Regions from separate parts of the Kitasatospora sp. SC0581 genome, predicted to be linked through region 2. Evidence: riboswitches for the same ligand, from Rfam matches in the RefSeq annotation. Region 2 holds a riboswitch; each other region holds the start of a gene.
The links. A riboswitch is a leader RNA that binds a small molecule or an ion and turns the genes downstream of it on or off. The one in region 2 is predicted to bind cyclic di-AMP.

Region 1 (5,349 bases), on a different contig from region 2:
ACCAGAGGCCGAGCACCAGCCAGGCCGGGAAGCGCAGCGGCAGGAAGAACAGCAGCGGGACGAGGGTGGTCACCCGGGCCCGGGGGTGGAGGCGCAGGTAGGCCCCGAGGGCGGCGGCGATCGCCCCGGAGGCCCCGATGAGCACCCGGGTGGAGTTCGGCGAGTGCGCCTCGGCGAGCGCGAAGCCGTACGTGGTCAGGCTGCCGGCGGCCAGGTAGAAGACGGCGTACCGGGCCCGGCCCAGCCGCCGTTCGACGGTGGGGCCGAAGACCTGGAGGAAGAGCAGGTTCCCGAGCAGGTGCAGCCAGCCGGCGTGCAGGAAGAGCCCGGTGAGGACGGACAGCGCCGGGCGCTTGCCCGGGGTCGGGGCGGCCGGGCAGCCGGGGACCGGGTCGGGGGCCTCGGCGAGCTGTTCGGCGGTCAGCGGCCGTCCGGCCAGCACCTCGGCCGGGACGGCGCCCCAGCGCTGCTCGTACCGCTGCTCCGCGCAGACCCGGGCCTGGCCCGTGCCGTACAGCGGGTTGAGCCCCGCGGCCGGGCCGAGCAGGAAGACCAGGGTGTTGAGGGCGATCAGGGCGTAGCTGACCACGGGGGCGGTCGCCGCCGGGCGGCCGCCCCGGGCGGCGGTGTGGTCGGGGACCGCGAGCGCCATGCGGCCAAGCATCCCTCCGGGCGCCGCAGGTGACACGGCGGTTTACGGCAGGTGGACTAGCCCGGGTGTTCAGGCAACCGGTGGTCGCGACGGTTGCCCCAGGCAATAGGCTTGGGGCGGGCATTCCCGCCTCCCGCCGCCGACGCCGGGGCTCCGGGGGGAGCGCCTGCCCCACCCAGGGACCACCCGAGAGGACCCCCGATGACCGTCCCCGCTCTGACCGCCGAGACGCGCTGGCGCTGCACCCTGTGCGGCAACCTCACCCGCTTCGACGTGACCCGCACCGCGCGGGTGACCGAGTTCCTGCACTTCGACCTGGCCGGCGAGTCCAAGGTCGAGGAGACCGAGGTGCTGAGCGAGACCGTCGAGTCGGTGCGCTGCCGCTGGTGCAACGCGGTGGACCAGGTCGAGCTGGTGGCCCGTCCGGGCGCCGAGGAGACGCAGGCCCCCGCCGACCAGGGCTGATCCCCGCCGCGGCGGCGGGGTGGATGCGCGGCGCACCCGCCCGCGCCGCACGGGACAATACAGAACAGGACGCACGGAGCGTGCCGACGGGGGGCGGCCGCGGCCGTGCCCCGCTGGACCAGGATCGGAGCCGAGGACGTGGTGGACGCAGCGAAGGAGCCCGGCGCAGCCCAGGGGCTTCAGCCCGCTGCGGCCGAGGCCCCGGCCGAGGCTGCCGGGACGGCGGACGGCGCCTCCGGGTCCGCGGCGGAGCGCGCCGTCGAGAAGCTCGACCGGCCGCTGCCCGAGGGCGTGCGCCGTCGGGTGGTCGGCCTGGCCTCGGACGCGCTCGGCGGGGTGCCGCCGGCCGAGCTCCCGCAGAGCCTGCGTCAGTACGTCAAGTTCACCCCGGCGCGGCGGGCCAAGTACGCGGCCACCGCGCTGGCGGCGGCGCTGGAGGCGGAGCCGGCCTTCCGGGTGCGGATAGCGGAGCGGCTGCGTCTCGGGCAGCCGGACCTGGTGAAGGCGCTGGAGTCGGGCACCGTCCCGAGCGCGGCCGATCCGATGGACGTCGCGGCCGCCGCCTACCTGGTGCGTTCGACGGGCTGGAGCCGGCTGGTGGCCGAGGCCGGCGAGGAGGCCGAGCGGGCCGGTGCCGAGGACGCGGCCGCGGAGGCGGTCCGGCTGGTGGAGAAGCTGCAGGCCGAGCTGGCCGAGGTGCGGGCCTCCGCGCGGGCGGACGCGGACCGGCAGCGGGCCGAGTCCGACGGCGTCCGCAGGGAGGCCGAGTCGCTGCGCAAGAGGGTGCGGTCGCTGGAGAGCGACACCCGCCGGGCCCAGGCCGAGACCCGCCGGGTGGCCGGCGAGCTGGACGCGCTGAAGGCGCAGGCCGCGGCCGAGCGCGGCGCGGCCGAGAGCGAGGCGCGCCGGCTCCGGCACCGGGTCCTGGAGCTGGAGAACGCGGCCGAGCAGGGTCGCCGTTCGGCCCGCGAGGGGCGCAGCGTCGAGGACATGCGGCTGCGGCTGCTGCTGGACACCGTGCTGCAGTCGGCCCAGGGGCTCCAGCGGGAGCTGGCGCTGCCGGTCGCCCAGATCCGCCCGGCGGACCTGGTGGAGGCGGTGGTGCCGGGGGCGGCCTCGCCGCACGACGTGGCCCGGCGCGGGCTGGCCGAGGACGATCCGGCGCTGCTGGACCAGCTGCTGGCGATCCCCCAGGTGCACCTGGTGGTGGACGGCTACAACGTGACCAAGACCGGTTATCCGACGCTGCCGCTGGAGCAGCAGCGGATCCGGCTGCTGGGCGGGCTGGCGATGCTGGCCCAGCGGACCCAGGCGGAGGTCACCTGCGTGTTCGACGGGCAGGACCTGGACGTCCCGGTGATCATGGCGCCACCGCGCGGGGTCCGGGTGCGGTTCAGCCGGACCGGGGAGACGGCCGACGAGCTGATCCGCCGTCTGGTGCGGGCCGAGCCGCAGGGCCGTCCGGTGGTGGTGGTGTCCACCGACCGGGAGGTCGCGGAGGGCGTGCGGAAGGCGGGCGCGCGCCCCGTGGCGTCGGTGCTGCTGCTGAACCGGCTGGCCCGGCCCTGAACCCGGGGAGGTTCGCATGATGCCTGGTCAGGGCCTGTTTCGGAGCATTGTGCGAGTCCGGTGAAGTCAGTGTGGGGACCGGAGTTCACGCCTTCGGGGGAGTGGCAAAACGGATAGATCTTCACTAGGGTCTGGCGTCAAACCTATTTTCCGGAATCTCATCCCATCAGGTGAGCCCGTTGGAAGAAGGAGCCGGTCCCTTGGCCTCCCACCGCCGTCCCAAGCAGCCGAGCCGCGCACGGATCTCCGTGCTCACCGCGGCCGCTGCGACCGCGGTCGCCCTCTCCGCCCAGGTGGCCGCGCACGCCGCGCCGCAGCCGAACAAGACGGACGTCAAGGCGCAGATCGACCAGCTCCAGGAGGAGCAGGAGCAGGCGGCCGAGAAGTACAACGGCGCCAAGGAGCGGGCCGACCAGCTGCGCAAGCAGGCCGACCAGCTGCAGGACCAGGTGGCCCGCGGCCAGGAGCAGATGACCCAGCTCCAGGGCGGCCTCGCCGAGGTGGCGGGCGAGCAGTACCGCAGCGGCGGCATCGACCCGTCCGTCCAGCTGATGCTCTCCTCGGACCCGTCCGGCTACCTGGACAAGGCCTCCACCGTCCAGCAGGCCAGCACCAGTCAGGCCGAGGCGCTCAAGGGGCTGCTGGACCAGCAGCGCCGGCTGGACCAGGAGAAGACCGAGGCGGCCGCCGTGCTCGCCTCGCTGGACACCACCACCAAGGACCTGAACCAGGCCAAGTCGGACGTCAACACCAAGCTGAAGGCCGCCCAGGACCTGCTGAACTCGCTGAGCTCCGCCGACCGCGCCGCGCTGCGGGCCCAGCAGGCGCAGGACGACCGCGCCTCGCGCGGCAGCGACCGGGTCGACCTCGGCAGCCTGCCGCCGGCCAGCGGCTACGCGGCCACGGCGCTGGCCAAGGCGATGAGCAAGCAGGGCTCGCCGTACGTGTGGGGCGCCACCGGGTCGACCACCTTCGACTGCTCGGGCCTGATGGTCTGGGCGTACGGGCAGGCGGGCGTCTCGCTGCCGCGCACCTCGCAGGAGCAGGGCCACTACGGCACCCGGATCCCCTCGCTGGACCAGGCCCAGCCGGGCGACCTGGTGATCTACGGCCCCGACATGCACCACGTCGGGATGTACATCGGCAACGGCATGGTGGTCCACGCGCCGCACACCGGCGACGTGGTGAAGGTGATGAAGGCCGACGCGATGTCGATCAACACCATCCGCCGGGTCTGACGGCCCGACACGCCCGAGGGGCTTCCGCGGGGGCCTGTGAAAAGCGCCACCCCCGTTCGGGGTGGCGTTTCGGGTTTCCGGCCCTTCGACGACCACATGGTGAGAATCGATCAGCCTTGTGTGCGTCAATGGTCACCATCGGTCATTTTCACAAAGGAACTTGGGTAATCTTCTGTCTTTTTTCTGACAAGGATTTGAACCGATCACGGTTCAGTTACTAGGGTCATGCTCCGAACCACCGCACTGTCGATCGCCCAGCCAGGGTGGCGGCGGTGGTTACCGTCGAGTTCGCAAGGCAGCGGGACAGGTCGAAGCGACTGTCCGACAGGGGAGCCCAGTGGTAGGGGGCGCTGCGGAGCGGAGCCGGGGAACCACGTTCCTCCGGGGTGAATCGGCGCCAGGTCGGCCGGTGGAACGGCCGTGAGGCGTCGTAGGGCATGCTTCCGGCCCGAACCCGTCAGCTCACCCGGTAGGCGGCCGTAGGAAGAAGGAGTCCGCCTTCGTGGCGTCCCATCGTCGTCCCAAGCCCGCCGGCCGCGCCCGGGTCTCGATCCTGACCGGCGTCGCCGCCGCAGCCGTCGTCCTCTCCGCGCAGGGTGCCCACGCGGACCCGCAGCCGACCAAGGAACAGGTCAAGGGGCAGGTCGACCAGCTCAACGAGCAGGCCGAGGTCGCGACCGAGAACTACAACGCCGCCCAGGCCAAGCAGCAGGACCTGGAGAAGCAGGTCTCCGGCCTGCAGGACCAGGTGGCCCGTCAGCAGGCCCAGGTCACCGAGCTCCAGGGCGGCCTCGCCGAGATCGCCGGCGAGCAGTACCGCAACGGGGGGATATCCCCCACCGTCCAGCTGATGTTCTCCTCCAGCCCGGACAGCTTCCTCAGCCAGGCCGACGCGCTGAACCAGGCCGGCAGCACCCAGAAGGGTCAGCTGAAGGAGCTCCAGGAGCAGCAGCGCAAGCTCGACCAGGACCGCAACGAGGCCCAGGGCAAGCTCGCCGAGCTGGAGTCGACCACCCAGCAGCTGAAGGCCTCCAAGGACGAGGTCCAGGGCAAGCTGAAGGCGGCCCAGGACCTGCTCAACACGCTGACCGAGCAGGACCGCCAGGCGCTGCGCCAGGCCGAGGAGAAGGCCGCCGCCGAGGCCAAGGCCAAGGCCGACGCCGCCCAGGCCCAGCAGCAGCAGGCCGACCGCGCCTCCCGCGACAACAGCCGCGGCAGCCTCTCGGCCCCCACGACCACCGCTCCGGTGAACGTGGCCCCCGGCAGCTCGCGCGGTGCCGCCGCGCTGTCCGCCGCCGCCTCCAAGATCGGCAGCCCGTATGTCTGGGGCGCCACCGGCCCGGGCTCCTTCGACTGCTCCGGTCTGATGGTCTGGGCGTACAACCAGGCCGGCGTGTCGCTGCCGCGCACCTCGCAGGCGCAGGC
Region 2 (5,349 bases):
CAGCCCGGCGATCCGCACCGGCCGCCCGTGCACGTCCAGCATCACCTCGCCGGACTCCTCGACCCGGGCGACCTTGCCGCCGGGCCGCAGCACCCGGTAGCCGATCCGGTAGCGGCCGCCGGCGGCCAGCGCCTCGGCGAGCGCCGCCTGCACGTCCGGCAGGTCCTCCGGGTGGACCAGCCGGTCCAGCTCGGGGGCGGCGCCGTCCGGGGCGGGCGGGCGGCCCGCCAGCCGGAACGCCTCGGCGTCCCAGTAGCTCTCCCCGGTGACCAGGTCCCGCTCGAAGGCCCCGTGCCCGGCGGCCCGCACGGCCAGCGACAGCAGCGGGTGGGCCAGCCCGGCGGGGCGGCCGTCCGCCGCCCGCGGGTCCTCGGGTAACCGGACGCCGTACGGTGCCCGGGTGCCGTACGGGAGGTGGGCGTCGGCGTGGTCCAGCAGATGGGCCAGCCGGTGGGCGCAGGCCTCGGCGAGGGTCTCCAGGACGTCCAGGTCGCGGCGCGGCACGGTGCCCCGGTGGGCCAGCGCCAGGGCCAGCACACCGATCGGCCGCTCGTCCACGACCATCGGCAGGGTGATCACGGCGACCATCCCGGTGCCCATGCCGGTGTTCCGGTTCGGGTAGTCGACGCTGGTGTGCTCGGGGCTGAGCAGGTACGGGCGGCGCAGCCGCAGGGCCATCGCGGCGGGCAGCTCACCGGCCGGATCGACCACGCTGTAGCGCTCGTGCGCCCAGTCCGGCAGCCCGTGCGAGGCGGTCAGCCGGAGCATCCCGGCGGAGTCCAGCAGGTACAGCGCGGACCCCTCGCCGGTGATCCAGCTCGGGCCCTCGGCCAGGACGGTGCCGAGCAGCTCGGCCGCGCTGGTGCAGCCCAGCAGCAGCCGCACGCAGCGCATCGCACTGCGCGCGGTCGGACTGCCGGCGGGCTCCAGGGGCACTGGTCCTTGATACCCCATTTCCCCCACCGGCGAAGGCCGACCGAAGCGCCGCACCAGCACCACCGCCACCGCGGGAAGTCGGCCGGGCCGACTTCCCGCGCAGGGCCGCACTCGCCGCTCCGGCCGCTTACGCGGGCCAGGCGCGGAGGCCGGTGGTGAGGGTGGCGATGAGGCGGTCCTGGGTGGTGGCGAGGTCCTCGGTGAGCTGGAAGGCGCCGGCCGTGGTGAGGGAGGCGAAACCGTGGGCGACGGAGCGCACGGTGCGGGCGGCGTGGACCGCCTCGGAGCCGTCGAGCCCGTACTCCCGCAGCACGGCGATGATCACGCCGACGAGCCGGGCGGCCGCCCGGGCCAGGTCGTCGTCGGGCTGCGGGGCCTGGGGGAGGGCGTTGTAGCGGTGCGGGTGCTCGGTGGCGTACGCGTGGTAGGCGCGCAGCACGGCGGCGACGGCGTCGTCCCCGCTGCGTCCGACGGCCGCCCCGGCCAGCCGGTCGGCGAGGTCCCCGGTGACCCGGACGGCGATCAGCCGCCGCAGTTCGGCGAGGCCGCCGCTGACGTGCTTGTACAGCGAGGGGGTGGCGACCCCGGCCCGGGCGGCGACGGAGGCCAGGGTGAGGGCCTCGGCACCCTGCTCGTCGATGAGGGCGAGGGCGTGGTCGACGACCTGGTCGGGGGTCAGTCCTACGCGGGGCATGGGTTCGGGCTCTCCGTACGGATCAGGTCGGGCAGGGGCGGGCAGCGGACGGGCGGGGCTCAGCCGAGCTCGGCGAGGAACGGCAGCAGGGCGTCCGCGGTGGCCGCCGGGTTGTCGGCCATCGGGTAGTGCCCGGACCCCTCGATCATCGCCTTCCGCGCGCCGAGCGCGGCGGCCTGCCGGTCGGCGACCAGCTCCGGCTTCGGGAAGTCGGGGTCCTTGCTGCCCATGACGACCAGGGCCGGGCACCGCACCGCGGCCGTCCAGCCGACCGGCGCCGAGTCGCCGTGGACGTACCCGCGGGTGGCGGTCTTCCGGCCCGGGGTGCGCAGCGCGGCGACCAGCCCGTCCACGTACGCGTCGAAGTCGGCGGGCCTGGCGCCGGGGAAGGCCATCCGGCGCAGGTAGAAGCCCCAGGCGGCCGGCCAGTGGACGAGGGCGGCGCCCATCAGGCCCATGGCGCCGCGCATCAGGGCGCCCTGCGGCGGGTTCTCGACGAAGGCGTTGAGCAGGACGATCCCGGCGACCCGCTCGGGGGCGTCCCCGGCGGCCTTGACGACGGTGGCCCCGGTGTACGAGTTCCCGGCGAGGACGGCGCGCTCGATGCCGAGGTGGTCGAGCAGGGCGAGGACGTCGCCGGCGAGGGCGGCGGGGCCGTAGTCGTCCCAGGTGATCGAGGATTCGCCGAAGCCCCGCAGGTCCATGGTGACGACCCGGTGGCCGGCGGCGACGAGCAGCGGGCGCAGGTGCCGGTACGCGGCCCGGCTGTCGAGCATGCCGGGGAGCAGGACGACCGGGGTGCCGTCGCCCTGCCGGGTGTCGTCGTAGGCGATCCGGCCGCCGGGGACGGTGAGGTACTGGGTGCTCGGGGTGATGGTGCCGTTCATGGGGTCCTCCTCGGGCCGCCGGTGCGGGGCATCGGCGTTGCTGCCGATAGCCATAAAGCTAAGGCTAATAGCCTTAGCCGTCAAGCGGTCGGGCGTCGGAGGCGTCGGAGGCGTCGGAGGCGTCGGAGAAGAGGGGGAGGAAGCGGTCAGACCCCTTCGACCTTGAACGGGTCGTGCTCGCTGAGCAGCTTCTCCAGCCGGGCCTGGTCCACCCGGGTGACCATGTCGTTGGACTCCTGCCGGTCCCGGATCACCTTCGCCAGCGTGAACGCGGAGCTGACCGTGAAGAGGAGGCCGAGCCCGAGGAAGGCCCGGGTCCACCCGCCGACCGGCAGGTAGATGATCCCCACGGCGAGGGCGGTGCCCGACAGGGCGAAGGACAGGACGGCCTGGAGGTAGTAGGCGGCCGTGGTGCGGGTCTGCATCGGTGCGCTCATGGCGTCAGGATGCTGCGGTCCGGCCGGGCCGCACATGAGTAGGCGTACTCAGATGGGGCCGTGCATGAGGGACCGTTCGTTGACGTCCGATCACCTGCCGCGGGGCTGCTCCGAACGGATGGCTTGGAATCAGAGCCTCCTAGGATTAACGTTTGATAACGCAGCGCGGTTGTCAACGCCGTACCCAGACGGCACCGTGCGCCGTCGCCTAATCCCACCGACCGGCCTCCGGGCAGGTCAGGGAGCCGGGGAACCACGTTCCTTGGGGTGAATCGGCGGGGCTCCGGCCCGGCCGTAGGAGACCTTCCTGCTCCGAACCCGTCAGCTAACCCGGTAGGCGCGAAGGAAGGAAAGGAGCGCGCCTCCGTGGCGTCGACGCACACCCCGGCACACCCGGCCGGCTTCGCAGCCGGTACCCAGCTCCTCGACCACCCCGGTCCGGACGGCCCCGAGGCCTTCGGCCCGGAGGACTTCGCCGCGGAGGCCGAGACCAACCGCCACCGGATGCCGCGTCAGACCCGCGGAACCTCCCCGCTGCTCGGCGTCACCGCCGTCGCCGCCACCCTGGGTGCCACCGGCTTCACCTCGGCGACCCCGGCCGCCGCCCCCGCCATCGAGGCCCCGGACGAGACGGCGGTCGCCCTCTCCGCCGACCCCGGCCTCGCGCTCGCCGCCCGCATCCAGAACCAGGCCGACAGCCAGCGCACCGCCGCCGAGGAGACCGCCCGGCTCCAGGCCGCCCAGGAGGCGGAGGCCAAGGCCGCCGCCAAGGAGGCCGAGGCCAAGCGCGCCGCCGAGGAGGCCGAGCGGGCCAAGGCCGCCGCCCTCACCCTCCCGGTGACGGACTACCGGCTCTCCGCCCACTACGGCCAGAGCGCCCGCTACTGGGCCAACCTGCACACCGGCCTGGACTTCGCCGCCGACACCGGCACCCCGGTCCACGCGCTCGGCCAGGGCACCATCACCTCGGCCGGCTGGGCCGGCTCGTACGGCTACCGGATCGTCGAGACCCTGCCCGACGGCACCGAGATCTGGTACTGCCACCTCTCCGCGATCACCAAGGGCTCCGGCAAGGTCGCCGCCGGTCAGCAGATCGGCAAGGTCGGCGCGACCGGCAACGTCACCGGCCCGCACCTGCACATGGAGGTCCGCCCCGGCGGCGGCGCCCCGGTCGACCCGGAGCCCTGGCTCCAGCAGCGCGGCCTCAACCCCTGACGCACCCGCCCTGAGGCACCCGCCCGGGCGGACCCAGCGCGAAGCCCCCGGCCCGGAGCACCAGCACCGGACCGGGGGCTTCCGCGCGGCGTCTCACTCCTCGGCGGGCAGCTGCGCCAGGTACGCCTCGATCTCCTCCTGGCCGGGCTCCGGCGCCAGCTCCGGGAACTCCGTCACCAGCAGCCGCGGCAGCCCCGGCACCGTCCACCCGCCGAACAGGTCGAGCGCCGCCTCGACCGCCGCCTCCTCGAACCGCCCGAAGTCCCCGGCCAGTTCCTCCGGCATCGGCCGCCCCAGCGCGGTCAGCTCCGCCAGGTTGCGGTAGCTGCGCCGCATCAGGCCCTGTTCCAGCAGCCGCCGAGCGCCGTCCGTGGCCATACCGACCGACAGCACCCGGCCCGGGCCCCAGCCCTGCTCGTCCGGCTCGTCCAGCCAGCCGGCCGGTGCCAGCGCCTCGTACGCGGCCAGCCGCTCCTCCTCCGGGAGCTCCCCGAAGCCGGCCAGCCAGTCCCGCACCGCCGCCGGGTCCGTGACGTCCACCCCGTACGCGTGCAGCAGCAGCGCGTACAGCCGGGGCCAGGTCACCAGGTCGGCGCGGCGCAGCAGCCCGGCCGCGACCTCGCCCTGCCACTCGGCCTCCGCGTGCAGCCGCTCCTGGCGCTTGGCGTTCAGCCGCCGGGACGCCCGCTGGTGGTCGACCAGCAGCCGGACGGCGTCGCCGTAGGCGAACGGGTCCTCCTCGGGCGCGGGTTGGACGTACAGGTGGAGCCGCTCGTACAGCAGGTGCTCCACCGCGTCGGAGGTCAGTTCGGGCCAGCCGTCGTGCATCCTGCCCTCGCCCAGCTCCAGCAGCGCCAGCACCGCGCGCAGCGGCCCCTCGGCCACCGGCGCGCGGCCCTGCTCGGCCGCCCAGGCGAGCAGGTCGGCGGCCTTGGTGCGCGGGGCGAGCCGCAGGTCTTCGTCGTTCATAGTCCGAACGGTAGCCGCCGGGCGGGGATAGGGTCGGCAGCCATGGTCCCCGTACGACTCACCGGCCCGCGCCTGGGCGTCCGCGAGTACCACCACACCGAGGAGGAGGTGGACGCGCTGCACGCGCTGTTCGGCGACCTTGAGGTCACCCGCCACCTGCCCTTCGGGCCGAGCGGCCGGGAGGACTGCGCCGACCAGATCGAGCTCTACC
Region 3 (5,349 bases), on a different contig from region 2:
AGCTCCGGAGTTGTCGTCCAGCGCGGCGCCCCCGGCACCGCCGAAACGAACGGACCGGCCCCGTACCGGTCCGGCACAACGCCTCACTTGACGTGATGATAGCCGCAGTGCACGTGCATCAGCACGGGACATTGCAGGTGCACGAGGCCTTTTACCCGCAGCCGCGAACTCTTCACGGGCCCTTCCCCTGACGGTACGTAAACGGACATAGCCGATGAATCGTCGAGCCCGCGATAACCGGCCGTGAGCACCTCCCCGCTGAATGTTGATCTTCGAATGCCGGGAGTCGCCCGCCCGTGACCCTCCGTCAAGCCGGGCTCATGCTGTGAGACATCTCACGCGCCCAGGGTGCAACGCCCGTCCCCTCGGATCGCGTCGGGACAAGCACCGGCCACCATGCGGGGGTTGGGCGAAGAATGTCCGGATTGTAGGCAAAGCGCCCGGACCGGCGCCGGAGACGCACCGGGTCCGTACCGCGAGCACGCGAAACCCGTACGGCAGCCGACTGCAAGCCGGACGGGCCGATGTCCTACGATCTCCGGCATGAGCACCGCAGCCATTCCGGGCGCGCCACTGCCCGTCCGTACTCCAGGCTCCCGTGCGCGGGGGCGCCACCGTCGTCCCGAGCGCCCCGAGATCCCGGCCGGCGCCCCGGCCCTGGTGCTCGCCGTGCCCGCGACCGCCGGGCCCGAGTCCCGCTCGGTCGTCGAGGAGCTGCTCTCGATCGTCCGCACCGAGCAGAACGGCGTCCAGACCGCCGTCGGCTACCTCCCCGGTGACGGTGCGGCGGGCGCGAGCGGCGAGGACCGCACCGTGGCCGAGCTGCTGGCCCTGGCCGCCGAGGCCGGGCGGCCGATGCCCGTCCTGGTGCCGCTGGTGCCCGGCCCGCACACCTTCCTGACCGGGCTTCACGCGCTCGCCGCCGAGTACGGCGCGCCCGTCACCGACCCGCTGGGCCCGCACCCGCTGCTGGCCGAGGCCGTGCACGTCCGGCTCTCCGAGGCCGGGCTGGCCCGGGCCGACCGCGCCCGACTGTTCGCCATCGCGACCGCCGCGGACGGCGTGGTGCTGACCACCGTCGGCGGCGAGGACGCGGCCGCCGCGGCCGGCATCACCGGCGTGCTGCTGGCCGCCCGGCTGGCCGTGCCGGTCGTCGCCGCCGCGCTCGACGTGCCCGGCTCGGTGGCCGCGGCCGTCAACCACCTCAAGGACACCGGCTCGCAGCGCCCGGCGCTGGCCCCGCTGGTGATCGGCCCGGAGGCGGACTCCGAGCTGCTCGCCACCGCCGCCGAGGAGACCGGCTGCCCGTCGGCCGCGCCGCTGGGCGCCTACCCGTCGGTCGGCCAGCTGATCGCCTCCACCTACCTGGCCGCGCTGCCCACGCCGTCCCCGGAGGACCTGGCACGGGCCGAGGCGGAGGCGGCGGCCGCCGCCGAGGCCGAGGGGGTCGTGGAGGGCTCCCGTGGCGCCCACGCGGCCGCCGAGGGGCCTGGCGGACGATAAGGACACCGCGCGCGGGTTCGCGCGCACCGAAGGGCCCGGAACGGATCGCGTTCCGGGCCCTTCCGCGTACTTCCCCCACCCCGTCCGTCCCGTACGGGAGTCACCCGGCAATGAAGGGGAATGTCCGTTCTGGCGCTATTTGAAAGGAAATAGGGAGCGTGGATTCACATGCTCCGATCGCGACCGCTCCCCCACCCGCCGGAGTGCGCCACTCCGCGATTCGACGCACCGTCACGCCACTCCTGAGGCGGAGCCAGTTGTCGGCTTCCACAACAGCATTGCCTGAAAACGATCATTTACGATCATGGTGAGTGGCAATTTTGGCAGTTTCCACTAAACCGTGATGCACATCACAGTGGTTTGCAGTTTGAACTTAAGTCTGATTAACGTGCTCCCCGTTCGTGACCACACGAACCCGGTCATCCGCAACGCCGAGTCCTGCCGTCGGATGTCCTGGAAGCGCGAAAACGCACCACGGCAGGAGCGGGGGACCCACAGGTAAGTCGCCCCGGACCGCTCTCCGGAACGGTCCAGGGCTAGGGGTGAAGCCGTGCTCACCGCACGGCCGGGCAACTCCAGCCCGAATCCGACAGCTCACCTCGCAGGCGTGGGAGAGGACCACGTCTTCATGCTGCCCACCAACGGCACCCGTCTGTCCGGCCGTACCCGTCGCGTGATCGCCGCCCTCGGCGTCGCGGGCGTCGGCCTCACCGTCCCCTGCCTCACCACCGGCACCGCCTCGGCCGCCTCCGTCGCCACCTGGGACAAGGTCGCCCAGTGCGAGAGCGGCGGCAACTGGAGCATCAACACCGGCAACGGCTTCTACGGCGGCCTCCAGTTCACCTCCAGCACCTGGTCCGCCTTCGGCGGCACGGCCTACGCGGCCCGCGCCGACCTGGCCGCCAAGGACCAGCAGATCGCCGTCGCCGAGAAGGTCCTCGCCTCGCAGGGCCCCGGCGCCTGGCCGGTCTGCTCGGTCCAGGCCGGGCTCACCAAGGGCGGCGCCGCGGCCGCCGTTGACACCTCGGCGGGTTCGACCGCCGCCAAGCCCGCCGCGCCCGCCCAGAGCGCCAAGCCGGCCGCTCCGGCCGCGAAGCCCAGCGCCAAGCCCGCACAGCCCCAGACCCCCGCCGCGAAGCCCGCCGCGCCCGCCCAGGGCGACGCGCAGGCCTCCACCGACTCCGCCGCCTCCGGCAACCGGAGCGACTGGGTGCAGAAGCGCCAGCAGCAGGCCCAGGGCGGCGACTACACCGTCGTCGAGGGCGACTGGCTGTCCGCGATCGCCGACCAGCACAAGGTGCAGGGCGGCTGGCAGCGGCTGTACGACCTCAACCGCGGCACCCTGACCGAGGGTCCGGACACCATCTACCCGGGCCAGCAGCTGTCCTTCGGCGGCAACGGCCAGGCCCGGGCCGGCCAGTCCTCCGCCGGCACGTCCGGCTCGGACTTCACCTGGTTCGACCGCTCGCAGAAGTCCGGCCAGTCCGCGAACGGCGGTGCCGTGAACGCCCAGCCGACCGCGCAGCCCGAGGCCCCGGCCGCCAAGCCGTCCACCAAGCCGGCCGCGAAGCCCGCCACCAAGCCCGCTCCGCAGCCCCAGGCCCAGACGCAGACCCAGGCGCCGGCCGCGACCGGCAGCATGGCCGCCGCGGTCTCCTTCGCCCAGTCGAAGGTCGGTCAGGCGTACGTCTACGGCGGCACCGGCAACGGCGGCTGGGACTGCTCCGGCCTGACCCAGGCCGCGCTGCGCGCCGCGGGCGTCTCCGTCCCGCGCGTCGCCGCCGACCAGGCCGCCGCCAGCACCCACGTCTCGCTGGACAGCCTCCAGGCGGGCGACCTGCTGTTCTGGTCCAACAACGGCAAGGACTCCGGCGTCTACCACGTCGCGATCTACGTCGGCAACGGCAAGTACGTCGAGGCCGCCAACCCGAGCTCGGGCGTCCGCGAGCAGAGCATCGCCAACTGGGCCCCGGACTTCGCCGGCCGGGTCTGAGGACGGCGCACGGTCCACGGCGCACGGCCGACGGACGGCCGGTAACAGCTGACGGGTAACAGATAACAGCTGACAGCTTTCAACATCTGTCAGCTGTTATCCGTCAGCTGTCGGCCGTCGTCCGAACGCTGACCGCCCACCACCCCCGGGGAGAGTCTGGTCGCTCCTCCCCGGGGGTTCCGGCGTTCCCGGGGCCCCGGCGTGCCCGACCGTTCCCGACCGCGGTTCCACCCCGTTCCGTGGTGGATCGCCGCCCCAGCGGGCATGCTGCTGCTCTGCACCCGAGGAGGAGTCACATGGCCCAGGTCACCGTCACCCTCGACGCGAACCTCGCGATCGACGCGATGATGCTTTCCGGCACCAAGAGCCCCCAGGACGCCGTCGAGCTGGTCCTGCGCGACTACCTGGCCCGCGGCCGCCGCACCGAGACCCGTACCGGCGAGGCCGCCGACGGGCACCGCCTGACCGCCGACCGCCCGACCGCCCAGGAGGGCTGACCCACCCCACGGCCTGCCACGGCCCGCGACGGCCGACCGCGCGCACGCCGACGGGCCCCGGAGAGCGATCGCCCTCCGGGGCCCGTCCGACGGCCGTGGCGGCCGGGGTTCAGCGCGCGCAGGCCCCGGTGGACCCGCGCATCACCAGCTCCGGCTGGAACATGAACTCGCCGCGCTGGGCGGCGTTCCCGCCGACCTCCTCCAGCAGCGCGTCCACCGCCGCCGTGGCCATCGCCTCGACCGGCTGGCGGATCGTGGTCAACGGCGGCTCGGTGAAGGCGATCAGCGGAGAGTCGTCGAAGCCGACCACCGACACGTCCTGCGGCACCGACAACCCGCGCTGCCGCACCGCCCGGATCGCCCCGAGCGCCATCATGTCGCTCCCGCAGACGATCGCCGTGCAGCCCTTGTCGAGCAGCGCGCCGGCCGCCGCGTGCCCGCCCTCCACGCTGAACAGCGTGTGGTGGACGAGGTTCTCGGCCTCCTCCCGGCCGAGCCCGAGCACCTCGCGCATCGCCGCCGTGAAGCCCTCGATCTTGCGCAGCACCGGTACGTACCGGCGCTGACCGACGGCCAGTCCGATCCGCTCGTGCCCGAGTTCGGCCAGGTGCTGGACGGCCATCCACATCGCGGCGCGGTCGTCCGGCGAGATGAACGGCGCGTCGATCTTCTCGCTGTAGCCGTTGATCAGCACGAACGGCACCCCGCGCCCGGCCAGCCGGGCGTAGCGGTCGTGGTCGGCGGTGGTGTCGGCGTGCAGGCCGGAGACGAAGACGATGCCCGCCACGCCCCGGTCCACCAGCATGTCCACCAGTTCGTCCTCGGTGGACCCGCCCGGCGTCTGGGTGCACAGCACCGGGGTGTAGCCGTGTCGGCTGAGCACCTGCTCGATCACCTGGGCCAGCGCCGGGAAGATCGGGTTGCTGAGCTCCGGCGTGATCAGGCCGATCAGCCCGGCGCTGCGCTGGCGAAGGCGGGTCGGCCGCTCGTACCCGAGCACGTCGAGTGCCGCCAGCACGGTCTGCCGGGTGGCGGCGGAAACGTTCGCCTTGCCGTTGAGCACGCGGGAGACGGTGGCTTCGCTGACCCCCGCCTGCGCCGCGATGTCTGAGAGTCGCGCCGTAGTCACGGTCCCAGAGCCTATTCCAACCACGTCAGACCGCCCACCAGCCGGTGCTGTCCGGAGCGAGCACCGTCTCGCCGCCGTCCACCACGAGGTCGGTCGAGGCGAGCAGCAGCGTGCCCGGGGCCGCGATCCGCACCGGCTCGCCGGTGGTGTTCACGGTGCAGACGAAGGCACCGCGGCGGAACGCCAGGGTGCCCTCGGGGCTCTCCAGCCACTCGACCCCGGTGCCG

Region 1: linked by a shared signal. The riboswitch ahead of ACLWS4_RS04795 (NlpC/P60 family protein) and the one ahead of ACLWS4_RS30910 (M23 family metallopeptidase) in region 2 are both predicted to bind cyclic di-AMP.
Region 3: linked by a shared signal. The riboswitch ahead of ACLWS4_RS00085 (transglycosylase family protein) and the one ahead of ACLWS4_RS30910 (M23 family metallopeptidase) in region 2 are both predicted to bind cyclic di-AMP.

Annotation. Positions count from the first base shown of each region.
Region 1 covers NZ_JBLRWA010000002.1:366,803-372,151, forward strand. Annotated here, with positions in the region: gene ACLWS4_RS04775 (rhomboid family intramembrane serine protease) at 1-652, opposite strand, end outside; gene ACLWS4_RS04780 (hypothetical protein) at 854-1,117, shown strand; gene ACLWS4_RS04785 (NYN domain-containing protein) at 1,256-2,686, shown strand; gene ACLWS4_RS04790 (C40 family peptidase) at 2,887-3,924, shown strand; cyclic di-AMP (ydaO/yuaA leader) riboswitch at 4,263-4,416, shown strand; gene ACLWS4_RS04795 (NlpC/P60 family protein) at 4,427-5,349, shown strand, end outside.
Region 2 covers NZ_JBLRWA010000030.1:23,095-28,443, reverse strand. Annotated here, with positions in the region: gene ACLWS4_RS30930 (SpoIIE family protein phosphatase) at 1-936, opposite strand, end outside; gene ACLWS4_RS30925 (TetR/AcrR family transcriptional regulator) at 1,064-1,630, opposite strand; gene ACLWS4_RS30920 (alpha/beta fold hydrolase) at 1,690-2,571, opposite strand; gene ACLWS4_RS30915 (YiaA/YiaB family inner membrane protein) at 2,664-2,954, opposite strand; cyclic di-AMP (ydaO/yuaA leader) riboswitch at 3,150-3,308, shown strand; gene ACLWS4_RS30910 (M23 family metallopeptidase) at 3,321-4,169, shown strand; gene ACLWS4_RS30905 (hypothetical protein) at 4,263-5,138, opposite strand; gene ACLWS4_RS30900 (GNAT family N-acetyltransferase) at 5,181-5,349, shown strand, end outside.
Region 3 covers NZ_JBLRWA010000001.1:14,385-19,733, forward strand. Annotated here, with positions in the region: gene ACLWS4_RS00080 (hypothetical protein) at 544-1,503, shown strand; cyclic di-AMP (ydaO/yuaA leader) riboswitch at 1,954-2,124, shown strand; gene ACLWS4_RS00085 (transglycosylase family protein) at 2,111-3,496, shown strand; gene ACLWS4_RS00090 (hypothetical protein) at 3,793-3,993, shown strand; gene ACLWS4_RS00095 (LacI family DNA-binding transcriptional regulator) at 4,103-5,122, opposite strand; gene ACLWS4_RS00100 (glycoside hydrolase family 13 protein) at 5,148-5,349, opposite strand, start outside.